3 regions of the Allobosea sp. 10L417 genome follow, and region 2 is predicted to be linked to each of the others. Evidence: riboswitches for the same ligand, from Rfam matches in the RefSeq annotation. Region 2 holds a riboswitch; each other region holds the start of a gene.

Region 1 (6,590 bases), on a different contig from region 2:
CATCCCTGGCATGGCCGGCGTTGCCGTGCCGGTCTTCGATGCGCGGGGGCGCGTCGTCGCGGCGCTCAGCGTCGGCACCCTCGCCGAGCGGCTGCGCGAGGACCGGCTGCCGAACGTCATCGCCATGCTACGCAGCGAGGCGGAGGCGCTGGGCGCCAAGCTCAATCCCTTCGACGTCGCACTGCGCTATCCCTCACGCAGCCTGAGCACGCTGGCGGGCTGACGGCGCCGGGCCGCCATGCGGCTTTCAGGCTTGCATCGCGGCGATGGAAGCGGGATGTCGGGGCGAACTCCTCTCGGATGGTAGCCTGTCATGACCCAGACCAAGCCCGCCCCCCGCATCGCCATCACCTATTGTTCGATGTGCAACTGGATGCTGCGCTCGGCCTGGCTCGGCCAGGAGCTGCTCTCGACCTTCGGGCAGGACCTCGGCGAGGTTGCGTTGATCCCGCGCACCGGCGGGATCTTCCAGATTCATTACGACGGCGAATTGATCTGGGACCGCAAGGCCGATGGCGGCTTCCCGGATTCCAAGGTGCTGAAGCAGCGCGTGCGCGACCGGCTCGACCCCGAGCGCAGCCTCGGCCATGTCGACGGCCACACGATGTCGGCGGAGGCGGAGAGCTGAAGCGCTGCCTCGCCGTCATGGTCGGGCCTGACCCAACCATCTCGGACACCAGCGCCTTCTTGTCATGCGATTCTCGGGTCTGCGGTTCGCTCCGCCCGAGAATGACGCCTGTCAGGCGAGGCGCCCGCGCGTCGCCGCGACCCAGGCCTTCAGGCGCCCCTCGGGATCGGCATTCAGCGTGATGTCGGTCACAGCTGCGACGATGTCGGCGCCGGCCTCGAAGACCCCAGGCGCGCGCTCCAGCGAGATGCCGCCGATGCCGACCAGCGGCAGATCGCCGATACGGCGCTTCCATTCGCCCAGCCGCTCCAGCCCCTGCGGGCCGAAGCGCATCTGCTTCAGAATCGTCGGATAAACCGGACCGAGCGCGACATAATCGGGCTTTGCCGCCAGCGCGCGTTCCAGCTCGGGCTCGTCATGGCTGCTGATGCCGAGCCTGAGCCCCGCCTTACGGATCGCATCGAGATCGGCCTCGTCGAGATCCTCCTGGCCGAGATGGATGAAGTCGCAGCCCTCGGCGATGGCGAGCTTCCAGTAATCGTTGACGACAAGCACGCAGCCGGCCGCGGCGCAGAGCGTCTTCGCCCGCGCGATCTCGCGTGCGACTTCGATCTCGGAACGATCCTTGACGCGCAGTTGCACCAGCTTGACGCCGAGCGGCAGCATCCGCTCCAGCCAGTCGGCGCTTTCGAAGATGGGGTAGAACGGATCGAGCTTCATGCGAGAGCAGACTTTCAGGCCAGGAAGGCTTTGCCCATGACGGGGGTGGAAGGAGCGGCCATGTCGCGCGCTTCGATCGGCTGCGCGGCGAAGGACTGGCGGCCGGCACGGATGGCAAGCGCGAAAGCCTCTGCCATCGCGGCCGGATCGCCCGCCTTCGCGACGGCGGTGTTGAGCAGGATGCCGTCATAGCCCATCTCCATCGCCTGCGCGGCGTGGGAGGGCAGGCCGATGCCGGCATCGACGACGAGCGGAATGTCGGGGAAGTGCTGGCGCATGCTGCGCAGGCCGTAGGGGTTGTTGAGTCCCCTGCCCGATCCGATCGGCGCGCCCCAGGGCATCAGCACCTCGCAGCCGGCATCGAGGAGGCGCCCGCCGACGACGAGGTCCTCCGTGGTGTAGGGAAAGACCTTGAAACCGTCATCGGCAAGGATGCGGGCCGCCTGGACCAGCGCGATCACGTCCGGCTGCAGCGTGTCGTCCTCGCCGATCACCTCGAGCTTGATCCAGTCGGTCCCGAAGACCTCGCGCGCCATCTGCGCGGTGGTGACGGCTTCCTTGACGGTGTGGCAGCCCGCCGTATTCGGCAGCACCCTGACGCCGAGCTCGCGGATCAGCGCCCAGAAGGCCTGACCGGCACCGCCGGCCGATTCCCGGCGCAGCGAGACGGTGACGACCTCGGCGCCCGAGCGCTTCACCGCCTCGGCCAGGATGGCGGGCGACGGATATTGCGCCGTGCCGAGGAAAAGCGGGTTCTGCGGCGCGAAGCCATAGAAGGATGCCATCTCAGCCTCCCTGCATCGGTGCGACGATCTCGATGCGGTCGCCCTCGCTCAAGGCGACGTCAGCCCGCTTGCGCGCCGCCACGAAGTCTCCATTCACCGCCGTCGCAACGATGCGGTCGGCAAAGCCGAGCTCGGCCAGCGCCTCGGCCAGCGTCTTCGCCGCGATCTCCTGCGGCGCGCCGTTAAGCAGCAAGGTCATGCAGCATCTCCGGTGTTGCTTGCGGGTTCAGCACGGCCTCCGCCGCCATCCGCGCCATGGCGGGGCTGAGCAGGAAACCGTGGCGATAGAGCCCGTTGACATGGATCACGCGGCCGCGGCGCGTCAGCCGCGGCAGGTTGTCGGGAAAGGCCGGGCGGGCATCGGTGCCGATCTCGACGACCTCCGCTTCGCCGAAGGCGGGATGCAGCGCATAGGCCGCGCCGAGCAGCTCCAGCATGGCGCGGGCGGAGATGCGGCTGCGCTCGCTGCTCTCGATCATCGTCGCGCCAACCATGAAGAGGCCGTCTGCGCGGGGCACGATATAGAGCGGGATGCGCGGATGCAGCAGCCGGACGGGCCGCGACAGCTGGATCTCGTCGCTCCGGAGGAGCAGCATCTCGCCCTTGACTCCGCGCAAATCGGGCAGGACATCGCGCGCCGCCAGCCCGCGGCAGTCGAGGACGATATCGGCATCGAGATCGGCCGGCTCGACCGTACTGCCGAAATGAAGGGCGGCCCCATTTGCGACGAGGCGTTCGGCCAGGGCTGCTATGGCTTGGCGCGGATCGAGATGCGCCTCGGCGGAGAAGAACAGGCCGCGCGAGAAGCGGCCGGCGAGATCGGGCTCCAGCCCGGCGATGGCCTCGCTGTCGATCTCCTCGAAATGGTCGGTGCGCTGACCGAAGCGGCGCAGCTCCGAACGGTCCCGGCTCGGCGCAACCACGAGCGTGCCGTTGCGAGCGACGCCGCCGGCATGGCGCTCCCACCAATCGGCCGCCTGCTGCCCGAGCCGAATCACCGGTTCTTCGGCGCTCTCGCCCTCGCACCAGGGCGCGAGCATGCCGCCGGCATACCAGGAACAGGCTTCGGCGCCGATACGCGGGCCGCGTTCATGCAGGACGACCTGCACACCCCGCGCCAGCAACTCGGTGGCACAGGCCAGACCGACGACGCCAGCGCCGACCACAGCGGCTGTCAGGACTGAGTGAGGACGTTCTGGCGTCATGCTTTCCCTGCTTCCGGGAAGGCAGCGGCCTGAGGCGCGAGCGAGGTGTCTGCGAGCCGAAGACCGTTCCCTTCGCCGGCATTACCCGGATCAGGTGCGATGGGTTGGCGCGAGCCACGCCTCTCAGCCTTTCGGCACCCCAACGGACAGCGTCAATTTAATGGCAGCGCCGCCGGGGAGCAAGCGGAGCCGGCGCAAGGCTCCGTTGCGGCGGCCTCGCACCTCCCGACCACGCCCTTCGCACGGGAGTGATCGGGAGGTGCGCCCGCGCGAATACACAGGTCGCGCGAAGGAAGTTGTCGGCGAGACTTGTCAAAGGCCTCTGCAATCGGGCATAGAGCCTCTCGCCGGAGACGTGGCCGAGAGGCTGAAGGCACTCGTTTGCTAAATGAGCATACCCCACAAGGGTATCGAGGGTTCGAATCCCTCCGTCTCCGCCATTTCCCCTAAGCCCTTGAGTGTCCTGAAAAAGCGTTGTTCCCCAACGGCTTTTCACATACCTCTGCTACAAATCTTGCTACAAAATCGCTCTGGCAGAGGGCACGATGGCCGGCAAAATCAGGAACCTGCTCCCCCGGAATGGCCGATACTATGCTCGGCTAACGGTGCCCGCTCCGCTTCGCCCGATCGTAGGTAAGCGGGAACTGACTGAGCCCTTGGGGGCCGACCGCACCGTCGCGATTCGCCTGCTCTCTTCTGCGATCCATCGCATGCAGATGGAACTTGATCAGGCCCGCGACCGCGTGACAGCCCTCAACCCTGCCGCACCGTCCCGCCGCCGCCCCATGAGCGTTCGGCAGATGGCCCTCGCCCACTATGGCCGGGAGCTTGAACAGGACGATGCGGCCCGGAGCCTGCCGACCGGCTATGATCCGGCACACGCGGCGATGTTCCGCCCGACCTACTTTTACGCGCTTAAGAGGGCGGCGAGCGGTGGCGCTGAAGATGACGAGCTTGCCGCCCTAATCCAATGGGCCGTTGACGAGTTCGCGAATGATGGCAGCCCCGTTCCGGTCAAGGGCACCGAGGAATGGCGAACGCTCGCGCGGATGCTCGCCGGCGTGAAAGCCGAGACGATCGAAAACCAGAACCGGCGCGACCGTGGCGAGCCGGATGGTCCTGCCAAGCATCCAATGCTGATCCCGGCGACGGAACTCCCCTCGACTGTCGCCGAGGCGAAGCCGGCCTATCGGATCACCCGGCAGGACGTGCTGGCCTACAAGAACGCCCTGCTCGAAACCTCTGCGAACTATACGAAGCGCTTCCCCGACAAGACGCTCCCCGAAGCGATCCGGTCGAACAAGGCTCGCAAGGAGCCCTTCCCGACGCTCAACGCCACAACCATCAATGACAAGTGGCTATCCCGGCTCAGCGCCATGCTGACGTGGTGCGTCAACAACAGCGTCATTCCCGACACCCCCGCGAAGGGCGTCCGCGTCGATCAGAGCAATCGCGATCCTGACGAGGACCGCGACTATTTTCGCGAAGCCGACCTCCAGAAGATACTCGCCGCGCCCCTGTTCGATCCGTCGCCGAAGCTAACTGAAAAGCGTTGGGCGATGCTCATCGCGCTCTATAGCGGCATGCGCACATCGGAAAATTATATAGGATATTATACCTATTATAGGCTTTCGATCTTGATGAACTGACATTCATGTGTCAGAATCTTCGCCGTTGAGTTGGTGAAGGTCGAGTTGTGTTCCGCGAGTTAGTCGGCAGCGTAAAGAAGTCGCTTCGTTTCGGATTTGAGAGGAAGTCGATTCCCCTTTCTGATCCCGTCGTGGCTGAGCTATTCGGCGCGCTGCCGACTGCTTCTGGTGTTTCGGTTACTGCGCATACCGCCCTCAAGGTTCCCGCAGTTCTTCAGGCCGTGCGCCTGATTGCCGAAACTGTCGGCTCGCTTCCTTGCAAGCTCTATCGAGACGCTAACGGCAGCAAGGAGGCTGCAAAGGATCACACCGGCAACCGCCTCGCGCACAACCGCGTCAATGGCGTTGCGGATCACGTAGACGATGCCGCTCACCACGCGCCGGTCATCCACCCGTGGCACGCCATGCGAGAGCGGAAAATACGCCTCCATCTGCGCCATCTGACGCTCGCACAGCAGAAAAAAATCATCCATCACAGCATCCTCCCGGACACCGTGAATCACAGATCGATCCAAATTGGCAGGTCCTGAGCCTAGATTGCCCGGTTCTCCGCCAGATCATCGGAGTCTGCGATCAGGCGATCTGGCGATTCAGCGTACCGTCTTCTTGTCCCGATTTTCCCGGGAACCGCAATCCGCGTCTGCGACGCACGGCGCTGCGGCGGTGCACATTTGACCTGTCTCATATGGATGCTCCGGAAAATCGCTCGAGGCGGACGCTCCGTACCGGCTGCCAGGTCTCGATGATGCGCCTTCGGTCCTGCGCGGTGTCGAGCGGCAGGCTCAACCCGGCGGGATAGGCTGCGTAGCGCCCGCACCGAGCGACCTTTGAACCATGACGCTGTCGGACCATTTGCCATAGCGATAGGCGACCGCCGGCAGCAGGCCGACGCGGGCGAAGCCGAAGCGCTCGTGCAGCGTCAACGACGCCGTGTTCTCGGCGTCGATATAGCCGATCATCTGGCGGAACCCGGCGGCGGCGCAGGCGTCGATAAGGGCCTGCATCAGCAGCCGCCCGACGCCGCGGCCGAGATGTTCGTGATGGACGTAGATCGAATGCTTCACCGTGAAGCGGTAGGCCGGGCGTTTGCGAAACAGCACGACATAGGCATAGCCGACGACGTCGCCGCCCCGCGTCGCCACCAGATGCGGCAGCCGGCGGTTGCGCAGGTTCTTGCGCCGGTCGCGCAGATCGTCGGGCTCCGGCGTGCCGGTATCCTCGACGCCGGCCTCGATGCCGCGGCGGATATGCCGGCGATAGATCGCCAGCATCGGCTCGACATCGGTATCGCGCGACGGGCGGATGAGGATGGGGAGGTCGCTCTCCATGGTTTGTCGCGACCTCAGCCCTGGGCCTGCTCGCTGACGACATAGGTGTGGAGGCGCACCTGGCCGGCGGCATCGACCTCGCGATAGATGCCCTGAATCTCGACATCGAAGCCGGGAAAGGCGTTGAAGCTCGCCTCGAACATCTTGAGGTAGTCGATCATCGGCTTGGCCCGCGCGCAAAGCCTTTCGCCCGGGACGATGGTGGCGATGCCCGGCGGATAGACGACGAAAGGCGTCACCGCGATGCGGTTTTCGATGGCCCCGATCGGCAGGTA
Region 2 (6,590 bases):
CAGGCCGAGGCTGCGGAAGGTATCGGCGCCCTTCTGCAGGGCATCGAGATCGAAGCGGCCGAGACCCTCGCGCTCCGTCATCGGCGAGACGCTGGAGAGGTTGCGCAGCTTGATGATCTCGAGATTGACCGCTTCGTCGCGGCCGTTGATGGCGCGGGTGACGGCGAGGCGCGCGGCCTCTTCGGGCTTCGCGATCATCCAGGCGGCGGAGTCGCGATAGGCGGCGAGGAAGCGCTTCAGCAGCGGCTTGTTCTGCTCGTAGAAGGCTTCCTTCACCACGAAGATGTCGCTGGGAAGGTTGAGCTGGTCGCGGACTTCGATGACATCCGCCTCGCCCAGTCCCTTGGCGCGGGCAACGAGCAGGCCGGTATCGGTCGCGGCGGTGGCATCGACCTGCCCCTGCATCAGCGGCGCGAAATTGAGCAGGCCGGTCGGCTGGATGGTGACGTCCTTCTCGCCGAGACCAACCTGATGCAGCAGCACGAGCAGGTTCTGATAGGTGCCGCTGGCGAGGCTGTAAACGCCGATGCGCTTGCCCTTGAGATCGGCGGCGCTGCGGATGCCACTGGTTTTCAGCGCGACGACGTTGAAGACGTTCTGCGGATAGATGTTGTAGATCGCGACGAGCTTCTCGCCCTTGTCGAGCGCGATGTAGAGCGAGGCGGGGTCGGTGAAGGCGATATCGGCCTGCCCCGTCAGCATGTTCTGGATCGCCGCGCCGCCGCCATTGCCGGGCACATAGTCGAGCGCGATTCCCCTGGCCTTGAAGAAGCCCTTGTCCGGCTCGGCCAGCAGGTTGGTGATCTCGCTGATCGGCTGGCTCCAGCCGGCGACGGTGACCTTGTCCAGCTGCTGCGCCATGGCGGGGGCGGCGATGAGGCACGACAGGGCAAGAGCAAGGAAGGCGCGGCGGATTGGCATGGATCTAGCCTTTCGAGAAACGGTGCAGGACGCGGCGCTCGATGAGGCGGACGGCCTCGTAGAGCAGCATGCCCAGCGCGGTGATGACGATGAAGAGCGCGAAGATCAGGCTCGAATCCATCACGCTCTGCGCGGCGATGATCGAGGCGCCCAAGCCGGTGCGCCCGCCGATGAACTCGCCGACCACGGCGCCGACAAGCGCGAGCACGACAGCGACGCGCAGGCCCGCCATGATGACGGGAAGGGCAGCGGGCAGCTTGAGGCGCAGCAGGGTCTGGAGGCGGCTCGCGCGGAGCATGCGGAAGAGTTCGCGCTTGGCCGGATCGACCTCGCTCACGCCGGTCAGCGTGTTCTCCATTAGCGGGAAGAAGCAGATCAGCGCGGTGATGACGATCGTCGGCGTCATGCCGAAGCCGAACCAGATGATGAAGAGGGGCCCGAGCGCGAGCTTGGGCACGAGCTGGCTCGCCAGCACATAGGGGCGCAGCAGGCGGCTGAGCGCCGGCACTTCCGCCAGAATGATGCCGACACCGAGCCCGATGACGGCGCCGATGCCAAGGCCGAGCGCCATCTCCGCGGCCGTGACGGCAAGATGAGGCCAGAGCCGGCCGGTGGCGATCTCGCTCCAGAGCGTCGCGAGCACGGCGGAGGGGGGCGGGAGGACGAGCGCCGACAAGCCGCCGAGCCGGCACCAGATCTCCCAGCCCCCGAGCAGGGCGAGCAGCAGCAGGAGGGAGGGCAGGCGCGCGGTCATGCAGCCGGCCTCCGGCTCGTTGCGGCCGTCGCCTCGCCATCCATGGCGTCGCGCAGCTCATGGCAGGAGGCGGCGAATCCGGGAGCGTAGCGCATGTCGCGGTGGCGCGGGCGGGGCAACTCGATGCGGCGCGCATGGGTCAGGCTGCCAGCGGCCATCACCGCGACCTTGTCGCCGAGATAGACGGCCTCGCCGATGTCATGGGTGACGAAGAGCGCGGTGGTGCCGTTGAGTGCGCAGAGCCGCAGCAGGTCATCCTGCAATTCCTCGCGCGTCAGTGCGTCGAGCGCGGCGAAGGGTTCGTCGAGCAGCAGCAGATCGGGATTGTCGACCAGCGCACGGGCGACAGCGACGCGGCTCTGCTGGCCGCCCGAGAGTTCGGAGGGCCGGCGCGCGGCGAAATCCACCAGACCGATGCGGGCAAGCAAATCGAGTGCCGCGTCACGGTCGGCTCCCGTCGGCCGGCGCTTCAGCGAAATCGGCAGCAGCACGTTGTCGAGGGCGCTCAGCCAGTCGAGCAGCGTCGGGGCCTGGAAGACGAAACCGGCGCGGGCGCTCGGGCCATGCAGCGCCTCGCCGCCGATGCGGATGGCGCCTTCGCTCGGCATGAGCAGGCCGGCCGCGAGCTTCAGCAGCGTGGTCTTGCCGCAGCCGCTGCGACCCAGCAGGCAATGGATCTCGCCGCGCGGGATCGCCCAGTCGACGCCGTCGACGACCGCGGAACCTGCCGCGCCATAACGATAGCGGACCTGTTTGATTGTGACGAAATCGGACATGGCAGGGTCAGTCGACATAGGGCGCGAACCCCTCTGCCGCCGCTTCCGTCGATTGCTCGATCTCGGTGAAGGTGGCGAGGTCGAGCAGGCTGAAGCGCCCGTCATGATGCCAGCCGGCTTCCGGTGCGGTCATCCGGCCCAGCGGGGCGATGCGGCTGATGCCGACTTCGCCCAATTGCTCCGCGAGCCGGAACAGCCTCTCGGGGGCTGCGGCGGCGCCCGCCGTTTGCAGGAAGCTGCGATAGGGCGCGACGAGGGCGGGGACGTCATCGAGGCTTTCGACCGAGACCAGCTCGAGCGTGCGGTTCAGGCCGGTCGGGTTCAGGGCTTCCGGCGCATCGACATGAACCACGCTCCAGCCATCGCTGGGCTCGCCGAGGAGTTCCGCAGTGCCTTCCAGCGCGCGCATCTCCTGTGCGCCGCGCCATGCGGCGATGGAAGAGGCTTCGCCTTGCGAAAGCGCGCGGCGGGGGTGGCGGGAGGCGAGGGCGGCGAGTTCGTGCGCGACGTAGCGCGCGAATTCGGCGGGGCTGACGCGTCCACCGCGCTCGACGAAGAGCATTTGCGGCGAATAGCAGCCCTGCTGCTCGTAGCGTGCGACGTCATGGGCGGCGAGCCGGGCCAGGGCCGGAGCCTTGCGGCTGTCGAGCGCTTCGCGCGCGATCACGCCGAAGCCGATCTTGTGGCCATGCGGCAGGAAGCGGGTCGTGATCGGCAGTTTCGCACGCAGTGCCGCGAGCGTGTCGTTGCCGCCATAGGCCATGACGGTGTCGGCCGCGCGCAGGAACGCCGGTTCGGCAGCCGCTTTGCCGCCCTTCCACCAGACGATGGCGAGGCATTCGCCGAGTTCCGGGTCGATTTCGGCGAGGAGGCCCGCGAACCAACCGGCCGTCAGCGGCTCGGCCGAAGCGAGCTTGCCGACGCTGCCGGCCTTGACCAGCAATCCGCAGATCAGGCTCCAGAGCGAGAGCGCCGGGACGTTGCCGGCCCAGACATGCAGCAGGAGCTCTGGGCCATGGGCGCGCAGGTAACCGCCCTTGGCCGTCGGCTGGAAGCCGTCGAGCATGGCGGGATTGGCGAAATCCTCGGCCAGGAAGCGCAGGAGCTGCGGGCGCCGGAAGGTCTTGAGATAGCCGGTCAGGCCGAGCCGGACCGTCTCGCGGTCATAGCCGGTGACGATCGGTAGAAGGTGCTCGGCCTTGCGCCGTAGCGGGTGCTGTCGGTCGAGCAGGCGCGCGACGGCGGCGTCGATCGCCGCGACGATGCGCGCCGTGTCCATCCGCTTCAGCCGGGCGCGGGCATTGTTGCGCACATGCTCGCAGAGCGTCGCAGCCTGAGCCTCGTCGAGTTCCGGCAGCGCGACCGAGACGCTCTCGCCCCAGGCGCTGTGGCCGACCTCGCGCCAGCGCAGTGCCTCACGGCTCAGGCCCGGCAGATGGCCCGCATGCTCGATCACGTCCGTCAGCCCCGCGCCGCGGCGAGGAACTCCGCCACAGCGACCGAGCAGCCCTTCGAGGCCTCGCCATCGACACGGCCGAGCAGCTTGAAGCCTCCCGGCACGATCTCGCCGGCATCCTCGGTCAGGATCGCCGCGACGCAGTTGAAATGGGCGAGGTCGTGATGGACGATCACGCCGCGCTCGCCCTCCGGCAAATCCGCTCCGCTCAGCGGATCGACGACGCGGCTGCGGATCCAGTGCGGGCCGGATTTCACCGACGGGCAGACCGCATTGCCGTCGTCGTAGAGCTGCGAGCTCAGCTCGGTCATGCCGTACATGTTGATGCAGGATGAGCGCGGCACGCCGAAGGCGGCGGCGAGCCCGTCATAGAATTCGTCCGGCGTAAGTTCGCGCGACTGGCCCTTGAAGCCGCCGGTGTCGAGGATGAGGCTGCCTTCCGGCAGAGCAAACCGCAGGCCGCGTGCCGCGAGCTCATCCATCAGTGGCACGAAGGAATAGCTCGCGCCGAGCAGGGCATAGGGCTCGCCGCTGGCCTCGGCCTGCGCGAGCGCCGGCAGTAAACGATCCAGATCGAGACCGGCGGCGCCAATGAAGACCTGGGAATCGGGCGTTCCGCATTCGCGCCGGGCGAGCCCGAGATAATGCCCGAGCGAGGAATTCGGCAGCGCCGTCTCATCTGGGAAGAGGATGCCCATGCGGATGCGCTCGCGGCCAAGCATGAAACGCGCGCGGAAATTCACCAGCATCGAGCGCTTCCAGACGGCGAGCGTCGGGTGGTAGCTGCGGCCGCGCACGCCCTGTGTTGTGCCGCTCGTCATGAAGACATGGCTTGACGCCTCCGGCGGGCTGCAGCTCAGCGTCAGGTCCTTGAAGGCGGTGATCGGCACGGCCGGGATGTCGCGCCAGCGCTTCACCGAAAGCGGCGTGCGGCCGCGCTGCAAGCAGAAGCGCTTGTAGGGCTCGTTGTTGCGGAACTGATAGGCGAAGACCTTCAGCGCCATCGCCTCGAACTCGGCTTCCGACGCGTCGGGAAGCGCGATGAACGCCAGCAGCGCCTCGATGATCTCGGCTTGCGTCACTGCGGCCCACTCCGTTCGGACGCTCGCGGCCAAGCCGGGAGCGTCGATCGCAAAAGGATCACGGGCGCAAGCTGGAATCAGGGCCTTGGATGGCCGCATGTCCCGCATCCCTACGCCGGTATGATCCGGATCAGGTTCGGAGGGTCACCGCGTTGCCGGTCTCAAGAGCCAGCCGGCGGAATCTCAGCCTCCTAGCGAGGCCCCCCTGGGAACAGGGTTTAGGTGGGGCTTCGGGCCATGGCTTGTCAAGCGTTGCCGGCGCAAGGCCAGGTTGGAGCCGACTCGAAATCCTGACATGGCGCGCATGCCGAAGAAGAGGCTCGACGCCGGCCTTCAAAACCGTTTCTGTGCCGGCCATGAACCTTTCCGCGCCGCCGCCCCGCATCGCCTCCTTCACCTGCGAGAAGAAGCCGGCCACCGGCTCGCGCGGGATGGTCGTCACCAATCATCCGCTCGCCTCGGCGGCGGGCGCGCAGATGCTGCTCGCCGGCGGCAATGCGATCGATGCGGCGGTGGCGTCGCTGTTCGCGCTGACGGTGGCCGAGCCGATGATGGTCGGCATTCTCGGCGGTGGCCTGAGTCATATCCGCCTCGCGGACGGCCGCCATGTCGTGATCGACAATCTCTCGACCGCGCCGGGCCACGCGACTCCGGACATGTATGACTGCCTGTCCGACGAGATCGGCAGGCAGCGCGAGACACGCGACCGCGAGAACGTGGTCGGCGCCAAGGCCGTTGCAGTGCCGGGCGCGCTCAAGGGCTGGTGCGAGGCGCTGGCGCGCTTCGGCACGCTGCCGCTGGCCGAGGTGCTGCAGCCGGCGATCGGTCTGGCGGAGCGCGGCTTCGTGGTCACGCCCTATCTTTCGAATTGCATCACCGACAACGCCGCCGATCTCGCCCGCGATCCGGGCCTCACCGCGCTCCTGCTGCCGGGCGGCCAGCCACTCCAGCCCGGCATGCGGCTGGTTCAGCCGGACTATGCCGCCAGCCTGAAGCTGATTGCGGTGGAGGGGCCGGATGCGCTCTATGGTGGGCGGCTCGGGCGGGCGCTGACCGACTACATGGCGGCCCATGGCGGGCTGATCGATCAGGCCGATCTCGCGAATTACCGCATCGAGTTGCGCGAGCCGATCCGCGGCTCCTATCGCGGCTATGAGATCATCGGCCCGCCGCCGCCCTCGTCCTCGGGCGTGCATATCGCGCAGATGCTCAACATCCTCGAAGGTTACGATATCGGTGCGCTCGGCTTCGGCTCGGCGGATGCGGTGCATCTGTTGGCCGAGGCGCTGAAGATCGCCTTCGCCGACCGGGCGGTGGCGACGGCTGATCCCGCCTTCGTCAAGGTGCCGGTCAACAGGCTGATCGACAAGGGCTATGCGGCCGAGCGGCGCGCCCTGATCGAGATCGGCCGGGCGAAGAGCTGGACGGCCGGGCTTTCGGGCGGTGAATCCGCCGACACCACCCATGTCACCGTCGCGGATGCGCAAGGCAATGTCGTCAGCGCGACGCAGACGATCAACGGGCTGTTCGGCGCCTGCGTGCAGATTCCGGGCACCGGGATGATCGCCAACAACTACATGTTCAACTTCGATCCGCATCCC
Region 3 (6,590 bases), on a different contig from region 2:
CCGGCGCGCCGCCTTCGGCCGTGCCGCGCGGCGGCCCTGCTGTGCCCCCCTCTGCTGCGCCGCCTCAGGCTCGTCCTCCAGCGCCTGCTCCGCAGCCAGGTGCGGTTCCCTCGGCTCCCGGAGGGCAGCCGCGTCCGCCCGGAGCTCCACCTTCCGCTGCTCCCGGCACACCCGCTCAGCCCGGCGCCGGCGCGCCGCCCTCCGCGGTTCCGCGCGGTGGGCCGGCTGTTCCGCCGTCTGCGGCTCCGTCCCAGCGCCCGCTGGGCGCAGCGCCGCAGCCCGGCGCCGCTCCCGGCGCTCCGGCGCAGCCGGGCGTTACAGCTCCGTCTCCGCCGGCCGGCGCAGTTCCGGCACAGCCGCTGCGCCCGGCAATACCTCCGGCCACGGCTCCGATCGCTCCGGCTCCGACCCAACCCGGCGCCGCGTCTCCGACGCCGCCCCCGGGCACGCCGCCCGCGGGGCTGGCGCCCGCTCAGCCCGCACGCCCCGCTCCGGGCGTGCCTCCGGCAGCCGCTCCTGGGGTGCCGGCTCCGGCGCAGCCCGGTGTCGCACCGACGCAGCCCGGCACGGCTCCCGCGCAGCCGCCGTCTGGCGGGGTCTTCCCCAGCCAGCCGCCGCAGCGCGAAGGCCGTCGCGGCGGCATCTCGCCGGGTGTGGCCGGTGCGATCGGCCTCGGTGTCGGCGCGATCGGCGGCATCATGGCCGTTCAGGGAGCGCAGCGCTTCGACGACATCCGGGCGCGGCGCGAGGAACGGCGCGAGGGTGACGTTACCGTCATCCGCGAGCCCGGCCGCACCATCATCCGCGACGATGACGGCCGGGCCATCATCCGCCGCGATGAGGACCAGCGCTTCCGCGATCTCGGCTGGCAAGGCCGTTCCGAGCGCCGCGACGGCGAGATGCGGACCGTGTTCGAGCGGCCCGACGGCACGCGCATCGTCACCGTCACCGACGAGGAGGGCCGGCTGATCCGCCGCACCCGCATCGATCGCGACGACCGCGAGGTGGTGATCATCGACAATACCCTGCGCGATCGCCCGGGGCGCTTCGCCGACGATATCGTCGTGCTGCCGCCGCCGCCGCTGCCGATCCCGCGCGAGCGCTATATCGTCGATGCCGACCAGGCCGACGAGGCGTTGATCTACGAGACGATCATGGCGCCGCCGATCGCCGCGATCCCGCGCCGTTACACGCTGGACGAGGTCCGCTATTCGCCGGATCTGCGCGCCCGCATGCGCAGCGTCGATATCGACACGATCAACTTCGAGACCGGCTCCTGGCAGGTCACGCCCGACCAGGCGCAGCGCCTCGCAGTGATCGCGGATTCGATCCGGCGCGTGCTGCAAGGCTCGCCGAACGAGGTCTTCCTCGTCGAGGGCCACACCGACGCGGTTGGTGCCGATGTCGACAATCTCTCGCTCTCGGATCGCAGGGCCCAGTCGGTCGGGGAGATCCTGACGCGCGACTTCCAGATCCCGCCGGAAAACCTGACCACCCAGGGCTATGGCGAGCAGTATCTGAAGGTGCAGACGCAAGGGGCATCCCGCGAAAACCGGCGTGTGACGCTGCGGCGCATCACGCCGCTGCTGACCGGCCAGAACCGCTGACCTCTCGAACGGGGCTGCCCGTTGAGCAGCCCCGTTCGCTGTGGGGGTGTGGGGAACCCCGCACCCCCACAGCGGTTTCTCTTCCGGAGGAGGCGCTGATGGGAGATGCAGCCATGAAGATGTCCGCTCTGGCGATGGCAGGTCTGGTGCTTGCCGGTTCGTTCGCGCCGTTTCCGACATGGGCTCAGAATGCTCCGCCTGCCGAGAAACAGCCTGCTCCAGGCGTGCCGGTGGCGCCGCGTGCGGATGAGGCCGTGCGGCCGCCGGCAGGGGAACGCGGTATGCGGCCTCGCGCCGACAGGCGTGAGCAGCGCTATGACAGGGCGCAGGCTGGTCCGCCGCAGCCGAGTCGCGACCCGCCGATGCGCGCTCGGTGCCGTCGATCATCAGGCCCTGAAGGTCGTTCAGGATTTGGCAAGGCGGGCGCATTAGCGTCGCCGGCATGAGCGACGCAGCCTCCGTTTCCCGCAGCATCGTCACGATGCAGGCCGCCTCGACGCAGCAGGCGCTGTCGGTCGAGATGCTCAAGCAGAACGCGCAGGCTGACCAAAGCCTCGTCACCATGCTCCAGCAGAGCGTCGAGCAGACGCAGGCGACGCTCCCGGCCGGTCAGGGCGGCCTCGTCGACCGCACCGCCTGATCTCCTTTCCCCAGCTTCGATCGTTTGTCGCTGAGGCCGTTGCCAAGCGACTTCTCTGCGCCTAACCTCGCCTCTGTTCCGAGGGGTGCCCGCAAGGGCTGAGATGGCTTCCGAAGCCGAACCCGTCGAACCTGATCCGGGTCATACCGGCGGAGGGACTGGAACGCGTGCACAGGGCCGAGCCTTGTCCGCAGACAGCGACTGTACCGCTTTCAAACCCGGATCTCCTGACCTGTCGCAAGGAGGAGATCCTCATGAATGCCCACGCAAAACCCCAGAAGAACAGCGTCAAGACCGCGCCGCAAAGCGTGACGACCGGCCCGATCATCGGCTCGCGCAAAATCTATGTCGCCGCGCCCGAGCATCCCGAGATGCGCGTGCCCTTCCGCGAGGTCGTGCTGACGACCGATGCCGAGCCGCCGGTGCGCATCTACGACCCGTCCGGCCCCTATACCGAGACCGACGCCAGGATCGACCTGAATGCCGGCCTGACGCAGCCGCGCCGCGCTTGGCTCGATGCCCGCGGCTTCCAGACCGTGCCCGGCCGCGCCGTCACCGCCGCCGATAACGGCCATATCAGCGAAGCGCAGCTCGTGCCGGCCTGCCCGGCCGAGCGCCCGATCCTCGAGGCGAAGCCCGGCCAGATGGCGACGCAATACGAGTTCGCCAAGGCCGGCATCGTCACGCCCGAGATGATCTATGTCGCCCATCGCGAGAATCTCGGCCGCGCCGCCATGATGGAAGGCGCCAGGGAGCGCCATGCCGACGGCGAGAGCTTCGGCGCTGTCGTTCCGGAATTCGTCACGCCCGAATTCGTCCGCGAGGAGATCGCGCGCGGCCGGGCCATCATCCCGGCCAACATCAACCACCCCGAGCTGGAGCCGATGGCGATCGGCCGCAACTTCCTGGTCAAGATCAACGCCAATATCGGCAATTCGGCCGTGACTTCGGGTGCCGCCGAGGAGGTCGAGAAGCTGGTCTGGGCGATCCGCTGGGGTGCCGACACGGTGATGGACCTCTCCACCGGCCGCAACATCCACAACATCCGCTCCTGGATACTCAGAAATTCGCCGGTGCCGATCGGCACGGTGCCGATCTATCAGGCGCTGGAGAAGGTCGGCGGCGATCCGATCAAGCTCGACTGGGAGGTGTTCAAGGACACCCTCATCGAGCAGGCGGAGCAGGGCGTCGACTACTTCACCATCCATGCCGGCGTTCGCCTTCCCTATGTCCCGCTGACGGCCAGCCGTGTGACCGGCATCGTCTCGCGCGGCGGCTCGATCATGGCGCGCTGGTGCCTGGCGCATCACAAGGAAAGCTTCCTCTACGAGCGCTTCGACGAGATCTGCGACATCATGCGCAAATACGACGTCTCGTTCTCGCTCGGTGACGGCCTGCGTCCGGGCTCGATCGCCGACGCCAATGACCGCGCCCAGTTCGCCGAGCTGGAGACGCTGGGCGAGCTGACTCAGGTCGCCTGGAAGAAGGGCTGCCAGGTCATGATCGAGGGCCCCGGCCATGTGCCGATGCACAAGATCAAGGAGAATATGGACAAGCAGCTGCGCGAATGCGGCGAGGCGCCCTTCTACACGCTCGGACCGCTGACCACCGACATCGCGCCGGGTTATGACCACATCACCTCTGGCATCGGCGCGGCGATGATCGGCTGGTATGGCTGCGCTATGCTCTGCTACGTCACGCCCAAGGAGCATCTCGGCTTGCCGAACCGTGACGACGTCAAGACCGGCGTCATCACCTATCGCATCGCCGCCCATGCCGCCGATCTCGCCAAGGGCCACCCGGCGGCGAAGATCAGGGACGACGCGGTCTCCCGCGCCCGCTTCGACTTCCGCTGGGAGGACCAGTTCAACCTGGCGCTCGACCCCGACACGGCGCGCGAGTTCCACGACGAGACGCTGCCGAAGGATGCCCACAAGGTCGCGCATTTCTGCTCGATGTGCGGGCCGAAATTCTGCTCGATGAAGATCACGCAGGACCTGCGCGCTGAGGTTCTCGCGATGAGCGACAATGAGAGGGCAAGTCTCGAGGCCATGGCTGCTGAAGGCATGGCGGCGAAGTCGAAGGAATTCCTCGACAAGGGTGGCAGCATCTATCTACCTGCGGCCGAATGAGCGGCATGAACGACAGCCTCGACGCGGCCAAGGTCGCGTCGATCCTCGCGCGGGTGTCCGAGCGCCGCCCGCGCATCCATTGCCTGACCAATACCGTAGCGCAGAACGTCACCGCCAACATGCTGCTCGCCTTCGGGGCCGTGCCCTCGATGGCTGGTCATCCCGAGGAGGTTGCGGCGGTCGCGGCCGGGGCAAGCGCGATCCTGATCAATCTGGGCACGATCAGCCCTGAGGGCGAGCGCGCGATCCCGAAGCTCGTCGCTGTGGCGCGCGAACGCGGCATTCCGCTGGTGCTCGACCCGGTCTTCGTCGAGCTGTCGCCCCTGCGGCTGCGGCTGGCCGAGGACGTTTTGCGGCTGCCGGGCGTCGTCGTGCGTGGCAACGCCGCCGAGATGGCGGCCTTGGCCTGGCTGCTGGAGCGCTCCCCCGGCGTCACGCGCGCGACGACAGGGGCTGTCGACGCGATCGACGGTCCTTCCGGCAAGCTCTCCGTGGCCTTCGGGCATCCGCTGATGAGCCGGGTAACCGGACTGGGCTGCGCTTCAAGCGCGCTGGTGGCTGCCTGCCTCGCGGTCGAGCCCGATCCCGTGATTGCAGCGGCTGCGGCGCTGACGGCCTACGGCATCGCGGGCGAAATCGCAGCCGAGCGTTGCCATGGCCCCGGCAGCTTTGCCGTCGAACTGATCGATGCGGTCGCTGGCCTCGAGGCCGGAATGCTGCAAGCACGTATGGCGCGAATGTCACACATGAAAGACATGATGTAGCCGGGATTCACCGCCGCCCGCAGGCATCCTAGGGTCGCATGGCTGATTCGCCCGGCTGGCGACGGCCGCGCCGGGGGGCAACAGACAACATGATGCGTAACGAAGCCTGCGGGCAATCGCACAGGCCCTTTCGGCTTGTCGCCCTGATGGCCCTTGGTCTGGCCGCCGGCTGCGTCGGGCTGCCGGAGGATGTCCGGGCGGCCGAGAACGGCACGGGCTTCTATCTGCTCGGCGGCCGTGGCGCGATGGCTGGCTATCTGCCGCCTCCCGGGGTCTATTTCGAGAGCGACACCTACAGCTACGACGCCAAGCTCGACGCCCGGAAGTCATTGCCTTCCGGCGGTCGCTTCGTTGCCGGTGTGCGGAGTCAGGCACGGGCCGATTTCCTGAGCGGAACGTGGGTGACGCCCTGGGAACTCGCCGGGGGCAATCTCGCCTTCGGGGCCACTCTGCCTGTCGGCCGCGTCCGGGTCGCGGCCGGTGTCGAATACGATTCGCCGCAAACGAACCGCCTTGTCGGCTCCAATTTGCGCGACAAGGCCACGATGGTCGGCGATCCCGTATTCTCGACGATTCTCGGCTGGCATGCCGGCAAGTTCCATTGGAATGCAACCGTCATGGTGAACGCGCCTGCGGGCGAGTACCGCAACGGGGAACTGGCCAATCTTGCCTTTCACCGCTGGGCCACGGATCTGTCCGGCGCCCTCACCTGGTTCGATCCGGAAACCGGCATCGATCTCTCAGGCATCGCCGGGGTGACGTTCAACGGCACTAATCCGGCCACGGACTACCGGACGGGCACCGAGTTTCACTTGGAATGGGCCGCCTCGAAAGCGTTGACCAGCGCGCTTTCCGCCGGAGTGATCGGCTATCACTATCAGCAGGTCACCGGTGACAGCGGAGCGGGCGCGCAGCTCGGTGCCTATAAGGGCCGCGTGACCGCGCTCGGCGGCACGCTGGCCTATAATTTCACGATTGGAAAGACGCCGATCTCTACCCGCATCAAGGTTCTGCGCGAGTTCGCCGTCGAGAACCGCGCGCGCGGAACCGTCGGCCTGCTCACGGTCTCGTTGCCGCTGACGACCTCTCCCTGACGCAAAAAGAAGCCCGCGTGATGCGGGCTTGGTTCTCTCGGTCCTTGGGTGGCCCGGAGAAGAAAATGCCCGCTCTCGAAGGGGAGAGCGGGCAGCTTCGGCATTACGGCTTCGCGAACTGAAGAGCCGGAGGCACCGGGTTCGGCTTGAACGGCGCGACCTGAAGTGCCTTGGCGTCGAGGTCGAAGCTGGTCAGGTCGACCATGCGCAGGACCTGATCCTGATAGCTTTTGATATAGTACTTCTTGGCCCTGAGATCCGCGACCGAAGTCCACTGGGTATATTCGAGCTCCCCGCCCTTCGCCGCCGAGTTGATGAAGCCGACCGGGATGTCGAAATTGTTCATGATGTGC

The links. Region 2 has a riboswitch for thiamine pyrophosphate ahead of AC1DE3_RS12700 (LuxE/PaaK family acyltransferase). Riboswitches for the same ligand answer to the same signal wherever they lie in the genome.
Region 1: it holds a riboswitch for thiamine pyrophosphate, as region 2 does, so the genes downstream of both, thiO (glycine oxidase ThiO) here and AC1DE3_RS12700 (LuxE/PaaK family acyltransferase) in region 2, are expected to answer to the same signal.
Region 3: it holds a riboswitch for thiamine pyrophosphate, as region 2 does, so the genes downstream of both, thiC (phosphomethylpyrimidine synthase ThiC) here and AC1DE3_RS12700 (LuxE/PaaK family acyltransferase) in region 2, are expected to answer to the same signal.

Annotation. Positions count from the first base shown of each region.
Region 1 covers NZ_JBFTJP010000002.1:387,340-393,929, reverse strand. The annotation lists gene AC1DE3_RS08080 (IclR family transcriptional regulator) at 1-223, shown strand, start outside; gene AC1DE3_RS08075 (Rdx family protein) at 314-628, shown strand; gene AC1DE3_RS08070 (thiamine phosphate synthase) at 740-1,348, opposite strand; gene AC1DE3_RS08065 (thiazole synthase) at 1,363-2,133, opposite strand; gene thiS (sulfur carrier protein ThiS) at 2,135-2,332, opposite strand; gene thiO (glycine oxidase ThiO) at 2,316-3,311, opposite strand; TPP riboswitch at 3,389-3,490, opposite strand; tRNA gene AC1DE3_RS08050 (tRNA-Ser) at 3,688-3,778, shown strand; gene AC1DE3_RS08045 (DUF6538 domain-containing protein) at 3,884-4,987, shown strand; gene AC1DE3_RS08040 (hypothetical protein) at 5,128-5,460, opposite strand; gene AC1DE3_RS08035 (GNAT family N-acetyltransferase) at 5,770-6,315, opposite strand; gene AC1DE3_RS08030 (Orn/Lys/Arg family decarboxylase) at 6,330-6,590, opposite strand, start outside.
Region 2 covers NZ_JBFTJP010000004.1:70,299-76,888, reverse strand. The annotation lists gene AC1DE3_RS12720 (ABC transporter substrate-binding protein) at 1-921, opposite strand, end outside; gene AC1DE3_RS12715 (ABC transporter permease) at 926-1,675, opposite strand; gene AC1DE3_RS12710 (ABC transporter ATP-binding protein) at 1,672-2,451, opposite strand; gene AC1DE3_RS12705 (acyl-CoA reductase) at 2,459-3,907, opposite strand; gene AC1DE3_RS12700 (LuxE/PaaK family acyltransferase) at 3,913-4,989, opposite strand; TPP riboswitch at 5,079-5,206, opposite strand; gene ggt (gamma-glutamyltransferase) at 5,346-6,590, shown strand, end outside.
Region 3 covers NZ_JBFTJP010000014.1:119,314-125,903, reverse strand. The annotation lists gene AC1DE3_RS25625 (OmpA family protein) at 522-1,607, shown strand; gene AC1DE3_RS25620 (hypothetical protein) at 2,050-2,247, shown strand; TPP riboswitch at 2,319-2,423, shown strand; gene thiC (phosphomethylpyrimidine synthase ThiC) at 2,502-4,379, shown strand; gene AC1DE3_RS25610 (hydroxyethylthiazole kinase) at 4,385-5,143, shown strand; gene AC1DE3_RS25605 (SphA family protein) at 5,290-6,237, shown strand; gene AC1DE3_RS25600 (linear amide C-N hydrolase) at 6,341-6,590, opposite strand, start outside.